Linked DNA regions of Magnetococcus marinus MC-1. Each later gene encodes a partner of the first gene's protein in a complex. Links are inferred from orthologs where the notes say so. Each region holds a gene or a part of one and is shown on either strand. Other genes may lie near its edges.

Region 1 (7,149 bases):
TATGTTGGCTTCCCCATGGTCGATGTCAAAGTGACCCTGTTTGATGGTTCATACCATGAAGTTGACTCCTCTGAGATGGCCTTTAAAATCGCCGGTTCGATGGGTCTCAAAGAGGGCGCCATGAAAGCCAAGCCCGTATTGCTTGAGCCCATCATGGATGTTGAAGTTGAGACGCCTGAAGATTACATGGGGGATGTCATGGGTGACATGAACTCCCGCCGTGGTCAGATCCAAGGTATGGAAGATTCTGGCAATAACAGGTTGGTCAAGGCACAAGTGCCTTTGTCCGGCATGTTTGGTTACGCGACAGACTTGCGTTCAATGAGTCAGGGGCGTGCGACCTTTACCATGCAGTTTGGCCACTATGCCCAGGTGCCTAAATCCATTGCAGAAGAGATCAAGGCCAAAACCACCGGTTAATTCGGCTGAACTAAGAAAGATTTGGAGGTCATAATGGCCAAGGAAAAGTTTGCACGTACTAAACCCCACGTCAACATTGGCACAATTGGCCACGTTGACCATGGTAAGACCACATTGACCGCTGCGATCACCAAGGTGATGGCGGCTGCGGGTCGCGCGGAGTTTCGCGCCTATGATCAAATTGACGGCGCTCCTGAAGAGCGTGAGCGTGGTATTACCATCTCCACCGCCCACGTTGAGTATGAGACCGAGGCACGTCACTATGCCCACGTTGACTGCCCTGGACACGCAGACTATGTGAAAAACATGATCACCGGTGCTGCACAGATGGACGGCGGTATTCTGGTGGTGAGTGCGGCGGACGGCCCCATGCCCCAGACCCGCGAGCACATCCTGCTGGCCCGTCAGGTTGGTGTGCCTGCGCTGGTTGTCTTCCTGAACAAGGTTGATCAGGTGGATGACGAAGAGCTGCTTGAGTTGGTGGAGATGGAAGTGCGTGAACTTCTCTCTTCTTACGACTTCCCTGGCGACGATATCCCCGTCATTAAGGGTTCTGCGTTGAAGGCTCTTGAGGGTGAAGAGTCGGAGATGGGGGTTGATGCGATCAACAGGTTAATGGATGCCGTTGACGCCTACATTCCAGAGCCTGAGCGTCCCCTGGACCAAGCTTTCTTGATGCCCATTGAAGATGTGTTCACCATCTCCGGTCGTGGTACGGTGGTAACGGGTCGTATTGAGCGCGGTATTGTTAAAGTAGGCGAGCAAGTTGCCATCATCGGTATTAAAGATACCGTTGTGACCACCTGTACCGGCGTTGAGATGTTCCGTAAATTGCTGGATCAAGGTCAGGCTGGCGACAACGTGGGTGTGCTACTGCGTGGCACCAAGCGTGAGGATGTGCAACGTGGTCAGGTGTTGGCTGCGCCCAACTCGATCAAGCCGCACACCAAGTTTAATGCTGAGTCGTACATTCTAACCAAAGAAGAGGGCGGTCGTCACACCCCATTCTTCTCGAACTATCGTCCCCAGTTTTACTTCCGCACCACCGACGTAACCGGTGTGTTGAAGCTGCCTGAGGGTGTAGAGATGGTTATGCCAGGTGATAACATCACCATGGAAGTTGAACTGATCGCCCCCATCGCCATGGAAAAAGGTCTGCGCTTCGCCATTCGCGAAGGTGGCCGTACCGTCGGCGCAGGCGTGGTTGCCGAAGTAATTGACTGAGCACTGGCTCTGTAGACGTTTGAAGGACATCAAATGATGGAAAGCCAAAAAATCCGCATTCGCTTGAAGGCCTTTGATCATCGTATCTTGGATCAAAGCACGGGTGAGATTGTACAAACGGCACGTCGTACCGGTGCTGATATTCGTGGGCCGATCCCACTGCCAACTAAAATCAACCGTTATACGGTGCTGCGTTCACCCCACGTGGACAAAAAGAGCCGTGAACAGTTTGAAATTCGTACCCATAAGCGCATCATCGACATCGTAAATCCTACCCCTCAAACGGTGGATGCACTGATGAAGTTAGACTTGGCTGCGGGTGTGAACGTAGAGATCAAGCTATAATTTGCTTGACTTTGGAGAGCGAAGGCGTATGATCTGCGCTCCCTTTAAAGCATCCTCCCTTATCGGACAGGGTTGTTCGAACGTCGGGATCGGGGAGGCAATCGATAAAAATGAGGAAAAGACATGCGTAGTGGTCTAATTGGCCGTAAGCTCGGCATGTCCCAGATGTTTACTGAGGATGGGCAGCGTATCCCTGTCACCCTTGTACAACTGGGTCCCTGTGCTGTAGTGGCTAAACGTAGTGACGAGCAAGACGGCTATAACGCGGTTCAGCTCGGTTTTGAAGAAGCCAAACCCTCTCGCCTCTCCAAAACTGTCCGTGGACAGTATGCCAAGGCTAATGTGACGCCTCGGCGGGTGCTGCGTGAATTTCGCGTCTCCAATCCAGAATCTTATGAAGTTGGCCAAGAGTTGACTGCGGAGCAGTTTGCGGTGGACAGCTTTGTGGATGTGACGGGTAAGACGGTGGGTAAAGGTTTCGCTGGTGTTATGAAGCGCTGGGGTTTCCGCGGTGGTCGTGCATCCCACGGTGCCCATAAAGTGCATCGCTCCGGTGGTTCTATCGGTCAGTGTCAAACCCCTGGCCGTGTTTATAAAAATAAGAAGATGGCCGGTCATATGGGTCAACAGACCCGTACGGTACAAAATCTTAAGGTCGCATATGTGGACGCAGTACAGTCCATTATTGCGGTAAAAGGGAGCATTCCCGGTTCCAAGGGCTCTCTGGTGTTGGTACGGGACGCCTTGAAAAAAGGCTCTGCCGAATAAGGTGTGGATAGAAGGAAATCACCATGATCCAAGTACCCGTTAAAGACGCCAATAACCAGGAAGTTCGCAGTACGGAGTTAAATGAATCCGTTTTTGGTCGAGAGATCCGTGCGGACCTTCTGGGTATGGCCGTCAACTATCAATTGGCCAAACGCCGCTTAGGTACCGCTACGGTACTAGGCCGCAGCGATGTCCGTGGTGGTGGTAAGAAACCTTACCGTCAAAAAGGCACAGGCAACGCCCGTCAGGGTACCATTCGTGCGCCTCAGTTTCGCACCGGTGGTATTGTGTTTGGTCCCCAGCAGCGTGACTACAGTCACAAACTGAATAAAAAGGTTCGCAAGCTCGCTTTGCAGACCGCATTGTCCGTCAAGGCATCCAGCGAAGAGATGGTTGTGGTTGACAAGCTTGAGTTGGCAAGCATCAAGACCAAGGAGATGAAAGCGCTGTTAAGCACCTTGGGTGCTGCGCGTTCGACCTTTTTAGTGGTCAAAGAGCTTTCTAACGAGATCGTCTTGTCGGCACGCAACATTCCTAACGTGATGGTTGCGGATGTGGATGGTGTGAATGTCTACGATCTGCTGCGTTACGAAAAGCTGGTTATCACCGAGGAAGCGGTGCGTAGCCTCGAGGAGAAGCTGGCATGAACGATTTGAGAATGTACAACGTTCTGGTGCGCCCGCTGGTGACTGAAAAGTCCACCATGCAGTTGGAGAAGGGCAACCAAATCAGCTTTGCCGTCGCCACATGGGCCAATAAACCCCAGATTAAAAAAGCGATCGAGACCATCTATAGCGTCAAAGTAGAGGCGGTACAGGTGAGCAACGCCAAGGGTAAAACCAAGCGTTTTGGTAAGCTTGAAGGCAAGCGCAAGGATTGGAAGCGGGCCGTGGTTCGTCTCCAAGAGGGTCAATCCATCGACCTGTTCGATCAGGGCGCCTGATTGGCACGTTAAGGAGAGTCTCAATGGCACTGAAGAATTTTAAACCTACTTCCGACGGAAAACGCCATCAGGTAGCAATTAACTACAGTGAGCTGAGCAATGAGGGCCCTGAGCGCTCGTTGTTAGCCCCTCTGAAGCGTACCGGCGGTCGTAATAATAATGGACGCATGACTGTTCGCCATCAAGGTGGTGGTCATAAGCGTCGCTACCGTATCATCGACTTTAAGCGTAATAAGTTTGATGTGCCGGCTAAGGTTGCTCGTATTGAGTATGACCCTAACCGCACCGCCTTTATTGCGTTGCTGCACTATGCGGATGGCGAGAAGAGCTACATTCTTGCGCCGCAGCGTTTGCAAGTGGGCGATACTGTTGTATCGGCCAAAACCTTGGACAATGTGGATGTTAAGCCCGGTAACTGCATGCCTTTGCGGGTGATGCCTATCGGTACCATCATCCACAACGTCGAGCTTAAGCCCGGTAAGGGTGGGCAGGTCGCCCGTAGTGCCGGTAACTATATTCAGCTGATGGGTAAAGAGGGCAAATATGCCCAACTTAAAATGCCCTCTGGTGAAATGCGTTTGGTGTTGTTAGAGTGCATGGCCACGGTTGGTATGGTCTCTAACCCTGACAACTCGAACACCAAAATTGGTAAAGCAGGACGTACCCGCTGGATGGGCAAGCGTCCCTCTGTTCGCGGTGTTGTGATGAACCCTGTTGACCACCCCCATGGTGGTGGTGAAGGTCGTACCTCTGGTGGTCGTCATCCTGTGACGCCCTGGGGTGTCCCGACCAAGGGTAAGAAGACGCGGTCTAAGACCAAAGCTTCTGACCGTCTCATCATGCGTCGTCGTAAGTAATCCAAGAGAGGACGAAGATAATGGCTCGTTCAGTCAAAAAAGGTCCGTTTTTAGACGACTTTTTGGTCAAGAAAGTGGATGTGCTACGCGAGGGCTCCCGCAAGGAGTTGATCAAAACCTGGTCGCGTCGTTCCACTATTATCCACGAATTTGTAGGGTATACTTTTGGGGTTCACAATGGCCGCAAATTTATTCCAGTATTGGTGACCGAAAACATGGTTGGTCACAAGCTGGGCGAATTTGCACCCACCCGTACCTACTATGGTCACGGCGTGGACAAAAAAGCCAAGCGTCGCTAGGAACGGGAGAGAATCGTCATGCAAGAAGCACGTGCAACGACAAAGTACCAGCGCGTCTCTCCTTACAAAGTGCGTCTGGTGATCGACCAGATTCGCGGTATGCAAGTTGAGAGCGCTATGAATCTCCTGGCCTTCTCCAAGAAGCGCGTAGCAGGGGTGGTTCGTCAGACTTTAAAGTCTGCGGTTGCCAACGCTGAGGAGAACTTAGGCCTGGATGTGGATACCCTGGTGGTTTCCCAGGCATATGTAGATCAAGGTCCGTCCATGAAACGGTTTAAGCCCCGTGCTCGTGGTCGTGCCACTCGTATTCTGAAGCGGACTTCCCACATCACTGTGGCGGTCTGTCCTCAGGTAGATTAACCCAAGGAACGAGGAGGATACCATGGGACAGAAGGTTCATCCGACAGGGTTCCGTTTGGGAACCACCAAAACCTGGGACACGCGCTGGTTTGCAGACAGAAATTATGCAGATCTGTTGCTTGAGGATATCAAAATTCGAGCTTGGTTAAAAAAACGTCTGGCCCATGCCAGTGTTTCCAAGATCGTCATTGAGCGTCCTGCCCAGAAAGCGCGCATCAACATTCACACCGCGCGCCCCGGCATTATCATTGGTAAGAAGGGCGGCGATATCGAGAAGTTGAAAAACGATATCAAGGCAATCACCAGTTCGGAAGTGCAGATCAACATTGTTGAGATCCGTAAGCCTGAAGCGGATGCACAGTTGGTTGCCGAGAACGTAGCCCAACAGTTGGAGCGTCGGGTTGCTTTTCGCCGGAGCATGAAGCGGGCTGTTACCTCGGCCATGCGTTTGGGTGCAGAAGGTATTCGTATTAACTGCGCGGGTCGTCTTGGTGGGGCTGAGATTGCCCGTACCGAGTGGTACCGTGAAGGCCGTGTGCCCCTGCACACCCTGCGTGCAGATATCGACTACGGTTTTGCTGAGGCACATACCACCTACGGCATCATTGGCGTTAAGGTATGGGTCTACAAAGGCATGCTCATTGAAAAGAAATAAGGACAGGGGTATAATCCCATGCTTCAACCAAAGAAGACCAAGTTCCGGAAGGCGCACAAGGGGCGCGTTCACGGCCTAGCTTACCGCGGTAGTTCTTTAAGCTTCGGACAGTTTGGCCTAAAGGCGATGGCGACGGCGCGTATCACAGCACGCCAGATCGAAGCAGCCCGTCGCGCAATGACACGCCACATTAAACGTGGTGGTCGTGTTTGGATTCGTATTTTCCCTGACGTGCCGGTTTCGCAAAAGCCAGCAGAAGTTCGCCAGGGTAAAGGTAAGGGTAGCCCAGAGTTCTGGATTGCCCGCGTCAAGCCTGGTCGCATTCTCTATGAGATGGAGGGTGTGGACGAACAACTGGCTCGTGAGGCAATGCAGCGTGCTGCCGCCAAGCTGCCGGTTAAGACCAAGTTTATTGTTCGTGAAGGGGGTTGATCATGAGCGTAGCCTCCGAAATGAGGGAAATGTCCGTCGAGGCGTTGGATGATAAAATGAAGGCGCTCTATCAAGAGGCTTTCAACCTTCGCTTTCAGCACGCGACGGCCCAACTGGAGAATACGTCCCGTATCCGTCAGGTTCGCCGCGAAATCGCGCTTATCAAGACCGTGATCGGAGAGCGGAAGGCTAAAGAGGAAGTGTAATGGCCAAGCGTATTATGCAAGGTGTCGTGGTAAGCGACAAAATGGACAAAACTGTGGTCGTGTTGGTGGAGCGTAAGGTGCGTCACCCCCTATACGGCAAGATTGTGCGTCAGTCCAAAAAATATAAGGCGCATGATGAGGAAAACCAGTACCGCACCGGTGACATGGTTATGATCCAGGAGAGCCGTCCTTTAAGTAAGGACAAAAACTGGGTTGTAACTGAGCGCACCGCTGTTGCGGTCGAAGGCTAAGGGGGAGCGGACATGATTCAAGTCGAATCAAGACTGGAAGTGGCTGACAACTCCGGAGCCAAAAAAGTACAGTGCATCAAGGTGATTGGTGGCTCTAAGCGTCGTTACGCACGTGTCGGTGATGTGATCATCGTTGCGGTAAAGGCGGCGCTGCCCCGTGGTAAGGTCAAGAAGGGTGAGGTGGCCCGTGCTGTGGTGGTTCGCACCAAAAAAGAGATCAGCCGCCCTGATGGTAGTCTCATTCGTTTTGACAAGAATGCGGCTGTGTTAATCAACAAGGCAGGTGAGCCTGTGGGAACACGTATCTTCGGTCCCGTTACTCGCGAATTGCGGGCACGGAACTATATGAAGATCATCTCCCTGGCCCCAGAAGTACTGTAAGGGGAGGC
Region 2 (6,963 bases), 880 kb from region 1 along the record:
CGACCACGGAGGGCAGGGCACCTTCCATACCGGCCACGACGATAAAGACCCGTGCGGTTTGCAGCAATGTGGAGGCGGCGAGCAGACGGTGTAGCCCGGCCACTCCGGCGTCGTAGTGGGTTTCGACTTGGGCACCCAGCATGCGGGCGGTGAGGGCGGCTTCTTCGGCGACGGCGAGGTCACTGGTTCCGGCGCAGAGCACGGCGACCAGGCCGATATTGGGTTGATTGGCTGTGGGTTGCCAGGTGACACAGCGGGGCAGGGGGTGGTGGGTTAGTTGGGGGTGATTGGCTAGTAATTTTGCGGCCCGTTTTTTCCCGATACGGGTAATGAGCAGGTTACGTTTATGGTTGAGGGCGCGGCTGGTGATGGCGTTGAGGTGTGCAAATTTTTTCCCTTGGGCGAGGATAACTTCTGGAAAGCCATGACGCAGTTCGCGGTGGGTATCCAATTGGGCGATGGTTTGTCCCTGTTGTTGGATGGTATCTGTGGGAAAGTGTTTGAGTTGGCTCAGGGCGTTTTGCACGGTTAGGGTACCGTTAGCGACCTGTTCGAGCATATTTTTTAATTGGTTAGGGGACATAGTATTTCAGATCTTTGGGGTGGTGTTGAATTTATCGTGTAATTTACGATTAAAAAAAGGTTAGGGGGGGTCTGGGGGGAGAAGTTCTTTGTCTTTCCCCAGGGTTTAGCTTTTGATCGTTTGACTTTTTTGCGTTTTCCCCCTGCTTACGCACCCAATGGTATGGCTTTTAAAAGATTAAAAAAAGGTTAGAGGGGGGTCTGGGGGGAGAAGTTCTCTGTCTTCCCCCAGGGTTTAGCTTTTGATCGTTTGACTTTTTTGCGTTTTCCCCAGGCTTGGCACAAAACGGTATGATTTTTTTATGCTTAAAAAAAGGTTAGAGGGGGGTCTGGGGGGAGAAGTTCTCTGTCTCTCCCCAGGGTTTTGCTTTTGATCTTTTGACTTTTTTGCTTTTAGGCTCGCCCTTCGCTAGGGGAGCTTACAGGCCGTTTTTTTGGCCTGTAAGCGACCAGCGAGCCAGCCTTTTAATCCCCTCTGGGGGGTCCCTTGAGGCTTTTTTCAAGGGATCGCCCAGAGGGGATGCCCAATGCCCCAGCGGGGGTTAGGTCTGAGCTGTGGTTGGGGGATGTATCGGTTTTACTCCCCCAGCGGCTGTGTGCCCAGGTTCCCCCCCAGCGGCTGTGTGCCCAGGTTTTTACTCCAGCCACCATGTGCCCAACCGCCCGCCACGCTGGCGCGTGACATCGCTACCCTACGCCCCGTACCGCTCCCCTACAAAACCCCTGCTCGCTTAAAAAAATCCCTGCACCCTTGCTCCATCGGTACGGGGCTTTACAAAAGATCAAAAGATTAAAAAAGTCAAAAGATCTCAGGGCTTCGCCCCGAACCCCACTGGGCGCTGCCCAGACCCGGCAGGGCGCCGCCCTGCACCCGCTGGGTGGGCAAGCAGAGCTTCCCCCCAGACCCCCCAATCCCTTTTAATAATGGGACTCCCTGGGCATAAAGGCATTCAAGATCACTCAAATATGCCCTCTACCACATCGGCCCGTGCGCGGCTTCCCCCCCCAGCGCCCATGTGCCCAACCGCCCGCCACGCTGGCGCGTGACATCGCTACCCTACGCCCCGTACCGCTCCCCTATAAAACCCCTGCTCGCTTAAAAAAATCCCTGCACCCTTGCTCCATCGGTACGGGGCTTTACAAAAGATCAAAAGATCTCAGGGCTTCGCCCCGAACCCCACTGGGCGCTGCCCAGACCCGGCAGGGCGCCGCCCTGCACCCGCTGGGTGGGCAAGCAGAGCTTCCCCCCAGACCCCCCAATCCCTTTTAATAATGAGACTCCCTGGGCATAAAGGCATTCAAGATCACTCGAATACACACCCCCCTACCATACCCACGCTCTAAAAATGCGTCCAACCACTCTGCGCAATACTCAATACCTCCCCACCCTGACGCACCACAACCCCAGGCCGCTCCCCAACCCCCACAACCTCACCAATCTCAACCAACGAAACCCCAACCTGATGCACAATCTTCTCTACCTGATCCGCCGCCCCAGGCGATATGGCAAATAATAACTCATAATCCTCACCACCCGTTAACGCCAACTCCAACGCACTACGCCCATACTGAGCAATCACACGCTGCGCCGACTCCGAAAACGGTAACTTCTCCACATCCACCACCGCACTAACCTGAGACGCCTCACAAATATGCTGCAAATCCGCAAGCAAACCATCCGATACATCAATACACGCATGCGCCAACGCCGCATCCTGTAACGCCATGCCTAACTGAATACGTGGCTCTGGTAAATGATGACGACGACTTAAATAACTCACATCATCCGCCAACATAGCAGGCAACTTACCCAATAAATGCGCCAAACCAAACGCCGAATCCCCCAACGTGCCAGAAAGATAAAGACGATCCCCAACCTGCGCCCCCGAACGCGCCACCGCACGATGCTGACCAATCAAACCCAACATCTGTACCGTAATCACAATCTTCGCATTCGAACGGACCGTGTCCCCACCAACCAATGCCACGTGAAACATCTCCGAAGCCGCCTTAACCCCACGCGCAAACTCCTCCAACCAACTCTGCGAAGTGCGATTAGGTACCGCCATCGACAGCAAATACCAACGAGGTAATCCACCCATCGCCGCAATGTCCGAAAGATTAACCGCTAACGCCTTCTGACCCAATAAATAAGGATCCGCATCACTGCTAAAATGTATCCCCTCAACCATCGTGTCCGTGGTCGCTAATAAATCCTGCGTGCGCGGTACCACCAAACAGGCCGCATCATCCCCAATACCAAGCTGTACACCCTCCCCCTGCTTAGACTGAATCGGCGCAAAAATATGCTGAATCACCCCAAACTCACCCAGATTGGCAACGCTCTTATCACCCATCTCTAGGACTCCTGTGTATCCCACACCCGCATAGGCGCAGCATCTTCTTCACGTACCAAATTGGCGACCTTGTCCATCACACCGTTAACAAAACGGCTGGACTCCTCCCCACCAAAACGCTTGGATAACTCAATCGCCTCGTTAAGGATCACCCGATGCGGTACCTCCGGCTGCTTGAGTAACTCATAAATACCCAACCGTAAAATATTATGGTCCACCACCGAAAAACGATCCATCGACCAAGCCGCACCCGCACGCCCAATCCAGCTATCCAAAACCTCCCGCTCGGCCTCAACCCCCAACGTCAGCTGGCTAAAATAATCCTGATCCATCCCCTCCGAATGCGGATCCTCCAGCATATTCCGTAGCGCTGGCCCCACCGGATCATGGGCAATCTCACAGCCATACAATACCTGTAAGGCAATCTCACGAGATTTGCTGCGTCCACCCCGACGCATGGTGTTGCGGGATTTGCCCGACTTGTCCGATTTATGCGCCATTCCCGATCCTTACATACCATCCAGAAGATTGATCATCTCAATAACAGAAATGGTCGCTTCCCAACCCTTGTTGCCCGCCTTGGTCCCCGCCCGATCAATGGCTTGCTCCACCGTATCCGTGGTCAAAACACCAAAACCAATGGGCATATCATAGGCCAAACTAATCGAAGCAACTCCCTTCGTTACCTCCGACGAAACATAATCAAAATGAGGCGTCGAACCACGTATTACCGCACCCAAACAGACAATACCATCATATTTGCCACTCTTAGCCGCCTTCTGCGCCACCAACGGTAGCTCAAAGGCACCCGGTACCCGCGCAACCGTAATATCCTCACGCTTGCCACCATGACGCACAATGCAATCAATCGCCCCTTCCAACAAACGCTCGGTAATAAAGCTGTTAAAACGGGACAAAAGCAGGCAGAACTTCTTGCCATCAACGGTCAGATGACCCTCCAGCTCAATAATATCGCCCATGTCCTCTCCTTCTCGTCGTTAAGATTCGTTGGATTCCGGGAACTGCCGTAGCATATGCCCCAACTTGTGCTTCTTGGCCCGTAAATAGCGCTCGTTGGTCATGCCCGATTTAATCTCCAACGGAACCCGATCCACCACATCCAGACCATATCCTGTCAAACCCACAATCTTTTTCGGATTGTTGGTCATCAATTTCATATGGGTTACACCCAGATCCTTCAAAATCTGCGCACCAATACCATAATCCCGCAAATCCGCAGAAAAACCCAAAGCCTCGTTGGCCTCAACCGTATCCTGCCCCTCATCCTGCAAATTGTAAGCATGCATCTTGTTGATCAATCCAATACCGCGCCCCTCCTGCCGCAGATAGACAATCACACCCCGCCCCTCTTGACCAATCTGCTCCATCGCCGCCTGTAACTGGGGACCACAATCACACCGCAACGAACCAAACATATCCCCCGTCAAACACTCCGAATGCACCCGTACCAACACCGGCGAACCATCATCCACATTGCCCTTAACCAACGCCACATGCTGGTGTTGATCCACATCATTGGTATAGGCCACCAATTTCCACTCACCACCATAGGCACTCGGTAGCCGTGTCTCCACCGCACGATGCACCAATTGTTCAGTCTGACGACGATAGGCAATCAAATCCGCAATGGTCCCCAGTTTGATCCCCATCTGCTTGGCCAACGGAATCAAATCCGGCACCCGCGCCATGGTGCCGTCATCCTTCAAAATCTCGCAAATCACCGCCGCCGGCTTTAAACCACTCAGCCGTGCCAAATCCACCGAAGCCTCTGTGTGACCAGCCCGCACCAAAACCCCACCATCCTTAGCCACCAGTGGAAAAACATGACCCGGACGCGATATATCCTCCGGGCCGCTGGTGTCCGCAATGGCGGCCTCAATGGTACGCGCCCGATCCTGCGCCGAAATGCCCGTCGTAACCCCTACCTTAGCCTCAATGGAGACCGTAAAGGCGGTCTTAAACTTGGCGTCATTATCCACCACCATTAAAGGCAGTTGTAGCTTCTCGACCCGTGCCTGCGTCAGGGAGAGGCAAATCAAACCCCGACCATGCTTGGTCATAAAGTTAACCGCTGGCGCGTCGCAAAACTCCGCCGCAACAATCAGGTCGCCCTCATTTTCACGGTTCTCATCATCAACCAAGATAACCATCTTACCTTGGCGAAAATCTTCCAGTATTTCCGTAATGGAATTGAAATCGGACATAGTACCGTCTTTAAGCAAATCCGCGCTCTTTTAAGAACGCTTCCGTGATGCCGTGGTCGCTACCCTTAACCGCGCAGTTGCCACCCCGACGTAAGAGCCGCTCAACATAACGACCCAAGAGATCTGTCTCTACATTCACCCGACCGCCCACCGCAAGCCCGCCCAAGGTGGTCTTGCGCTGTGTCAGCGGAATAACATTGATCGAAAACCGTGTGGCATCCTCACCATCGGCAACCTGATTGACCGTTAAGCTAATCCCGTCAATGGCTATAGAGCCCTTGGGTATAATATAGCGCCCAATCTCTCCCGGCACACGGAACCAAAGTTCCATCGAACCGCCACGGGGCTGCTGCGACTCCAACCACCCCACCGCGTCCACATGGCCCTGCACCAAATGCCCGTCCAGACGCCCCCCCATGCGCAGGGCGCGTTCCAGATTAACCGCAGCACCCACCTGTAGGGCAGCAAACGTGGTTTTGGCAACAGACTCCTGAGAAACTTCCACCGTAAACTGACGACCCGCCATCTGCGTCACCGTCAAACAGGCACCACTTACCGCAATAGAGTCCCCCAACTTAACCTCAGCCATGGGCAGATCACTCTGCACAGAAAGTTGCCACTCACCATGACCCTTTCTCAGCGCCGCCACCTGACCAACCGTCTCAATTAATCCTGTAAACATGGTTCGCGCTCTCCATTGAAACAGGCTATCCATGCCCCAGATCGTGGATCATCCACCCTACAACGGCAACAACCATGCAAGGTAAATCTATAAAAAGAACCGTTCAACACGACCCATCGCCGCGATTATCCTCCAAATGAGGATAAAATAGAAAGAAAACCCCACCAAACCCGCCGCCAAATATGGCTCAGTTGGGCATCCTCCCCCTTAGCCTTCGGTGGCACCATACACCACGCAGCCCTCAACCAACAGATCCCCATCCAGCGAGGTCAGGGTAACATGGTCCAATCGCGGTGCTTCCGTCAATTTAGCCGCCCCCAAGCTATCCAATATACCCGACGCCTCACGTCCACCAATCAACATCGGGGCCATGAACAGCGCAATCCGGTCCACCAGCCTTTTGTCCAATAAAGCACCGGATAATACACCACCAGCCTCAGCCAACACGCTGGTAATCTCGCGCTTCGCCAATTTTTCCATCAGATCGTAAAGATCTACCCGTCCTGTATCATCCTCGGCGCACATGATCACCTCAACGCCGGGCAGCAAAGCAAACAGCGCACGCTTCTCCTCTGGAGCCCGTAAGGTGGTGGCCACCCATACCGGCGCGGTGGAGTCAGGATTGATAACCCCCGCATTTTCAGAAAGTTTTAAGCTGCTGTCCACCACAACCCGGATTGGATCCCGTCCCCCCTTTAACCGGCAGGTAAGTCGTGGATCATCCGCCAGCACGGTTTGAATGCCGGTTAAAATCACATCATGGGTATCGCGCAAACGGTGGCCTCGTTTACGGGCAGCTTCGCCAGTAATCCACTGGCTATGGCGCTCGCGGGTAGCGGTTTTACCATCCAGAGAGGCCGCCGATTTCAGCGTAACCATGGGTCGATTGTGCAAAATACGGGTAATAAACGGACGGATCAACATCTGGGCGGCTTCTTCCCGCACCCCTACCTGCACCACCACCCCCGCCTGTTTCAAGCGTTGAAAACCCTGACCAGAGACCAGCGGATTCGGATCTTCCATGGCAGCCACCACCCGCCGAATGCCTGCTTTAATCAGCCCTTCACAGCAGGGTGGTGTGCGGCCATGATGACTGCATGGTTCCAGGGTCACATAA

The links. Proteins that work in one complex are often made in the same cells at the same time.
Region 2: the proteins of rpsJ (region 1) and nusB are in contact, whole or in part, in a solved structure (PDB 3D3B), measured with the Escherichia coli proteins. The link is inferred for Magnetococcus marinus MC-1 from one-to-one orthologs.

What each region holds. Positions count from the first base shown.
Region 1 is NC_008576.1:1,053,657-1,060,805, forward strand. Bases 356-3,334 are described here. They hold rpsJ (30S ribosomal protein S10), read left to right. Parts: upstream 356-1,680; coding sequence 1,681-1,989; downstream 1,990-3,334. Other genes in these bases: fusA (elongation factor G), read left to right, coding at 356-420; tuf (elongation factor Tu), read left to right, coding at 454-1,644; rplC (50S ribosomal protein L3), read left to right, coding at 2,113-2,757; rplD (50S ribosomal protein L4), read left to right, coding at 2,781-3,334. Also shown: more of fusA, read left to right, coding at 1-355; more of rplD, read left to right, coding at 3,335-3,404; rplW (50S ribosomal protein L23), read left to right, coding at 3,401-3,700; rplB (50S ribosomal protein L2), read left to right, coding at 3,724-4,557; rpsS (30S ribosomal protein S19), read left to right, coding at 4,578-4,856; rplV (50S ribosomal protein L22), read left to right, coding at 4,875-5,216; rpsC (30S ribosomal protein S3), read left to right, coding at 5,239-5,871; rplP (50S ribosomal protein L16), read left to right, coding at 5,890-6,303; rpmC (50S ribosomal protein L29), read left to right, coding at 6,306-6,509; rpsQ (30S ribosomal protein S17), read left to right, coding at 6,509-6,760; rplN (50S ribosomal protein L14), read left to right, coding at 6,773-7,141. UniProt on the Escherichia coli protein: Involved in the binding of tRNA to the ribosomes. Part of the processive rRNA transcription and antitermination complex (rrnTAC). The complex forms an RNA-chaperone ring around the RNA exit tunnel of RNA polymerase (RNAP).
Region 2 is NC_008576.1:176,050-183,012, forward strand. Bases 1,691-4,483 are described here. They hold nusB (transcription antitermination factor NusB), read right to left. Parts: upstream 3,440-4,483; coding sequence 2,942-3,439; downstream 1,691-2,941. Other genes in these bases: thiL (thiamine-phosphate kinase), read right to left, coding at 1,923-2,939; ribH (6,7-dimethyl-8-ribityllumazine synthase), read right to left, coding at 3,449-3,919; MMC1_RS00855 (bifunctional 3,4-dihydroxy-2-butanone-4-phosphate synthase/GTP cyclohydrolase II), read right to left, coding at 3,938-4,483. In the rest of the region: nickel pincer cofactor biosynthesis protein LarB, read right to left, coding at 1-583; more of MMC1_RS00855, read right to left, coding at 4,484-5,164; MMC1_RS00860 (riboflavin synthase), read right to left, coding at 5,175-5,846; bifunctional diaminohydroxyphosphoribosylaminopyrimidine deaminase/5-amino-6-(5-phosphoribosylamino)uracil reductase RibD, read right to left, coding at 6,054-6,963. UniProt on the Escherichia coli protein: Part of the processive rRNA transcription and antitermination complex (rrnTAC). The complex forms an RNA-chaperone ring around the RNA exit tunnel of RNA polymerase (RNAP).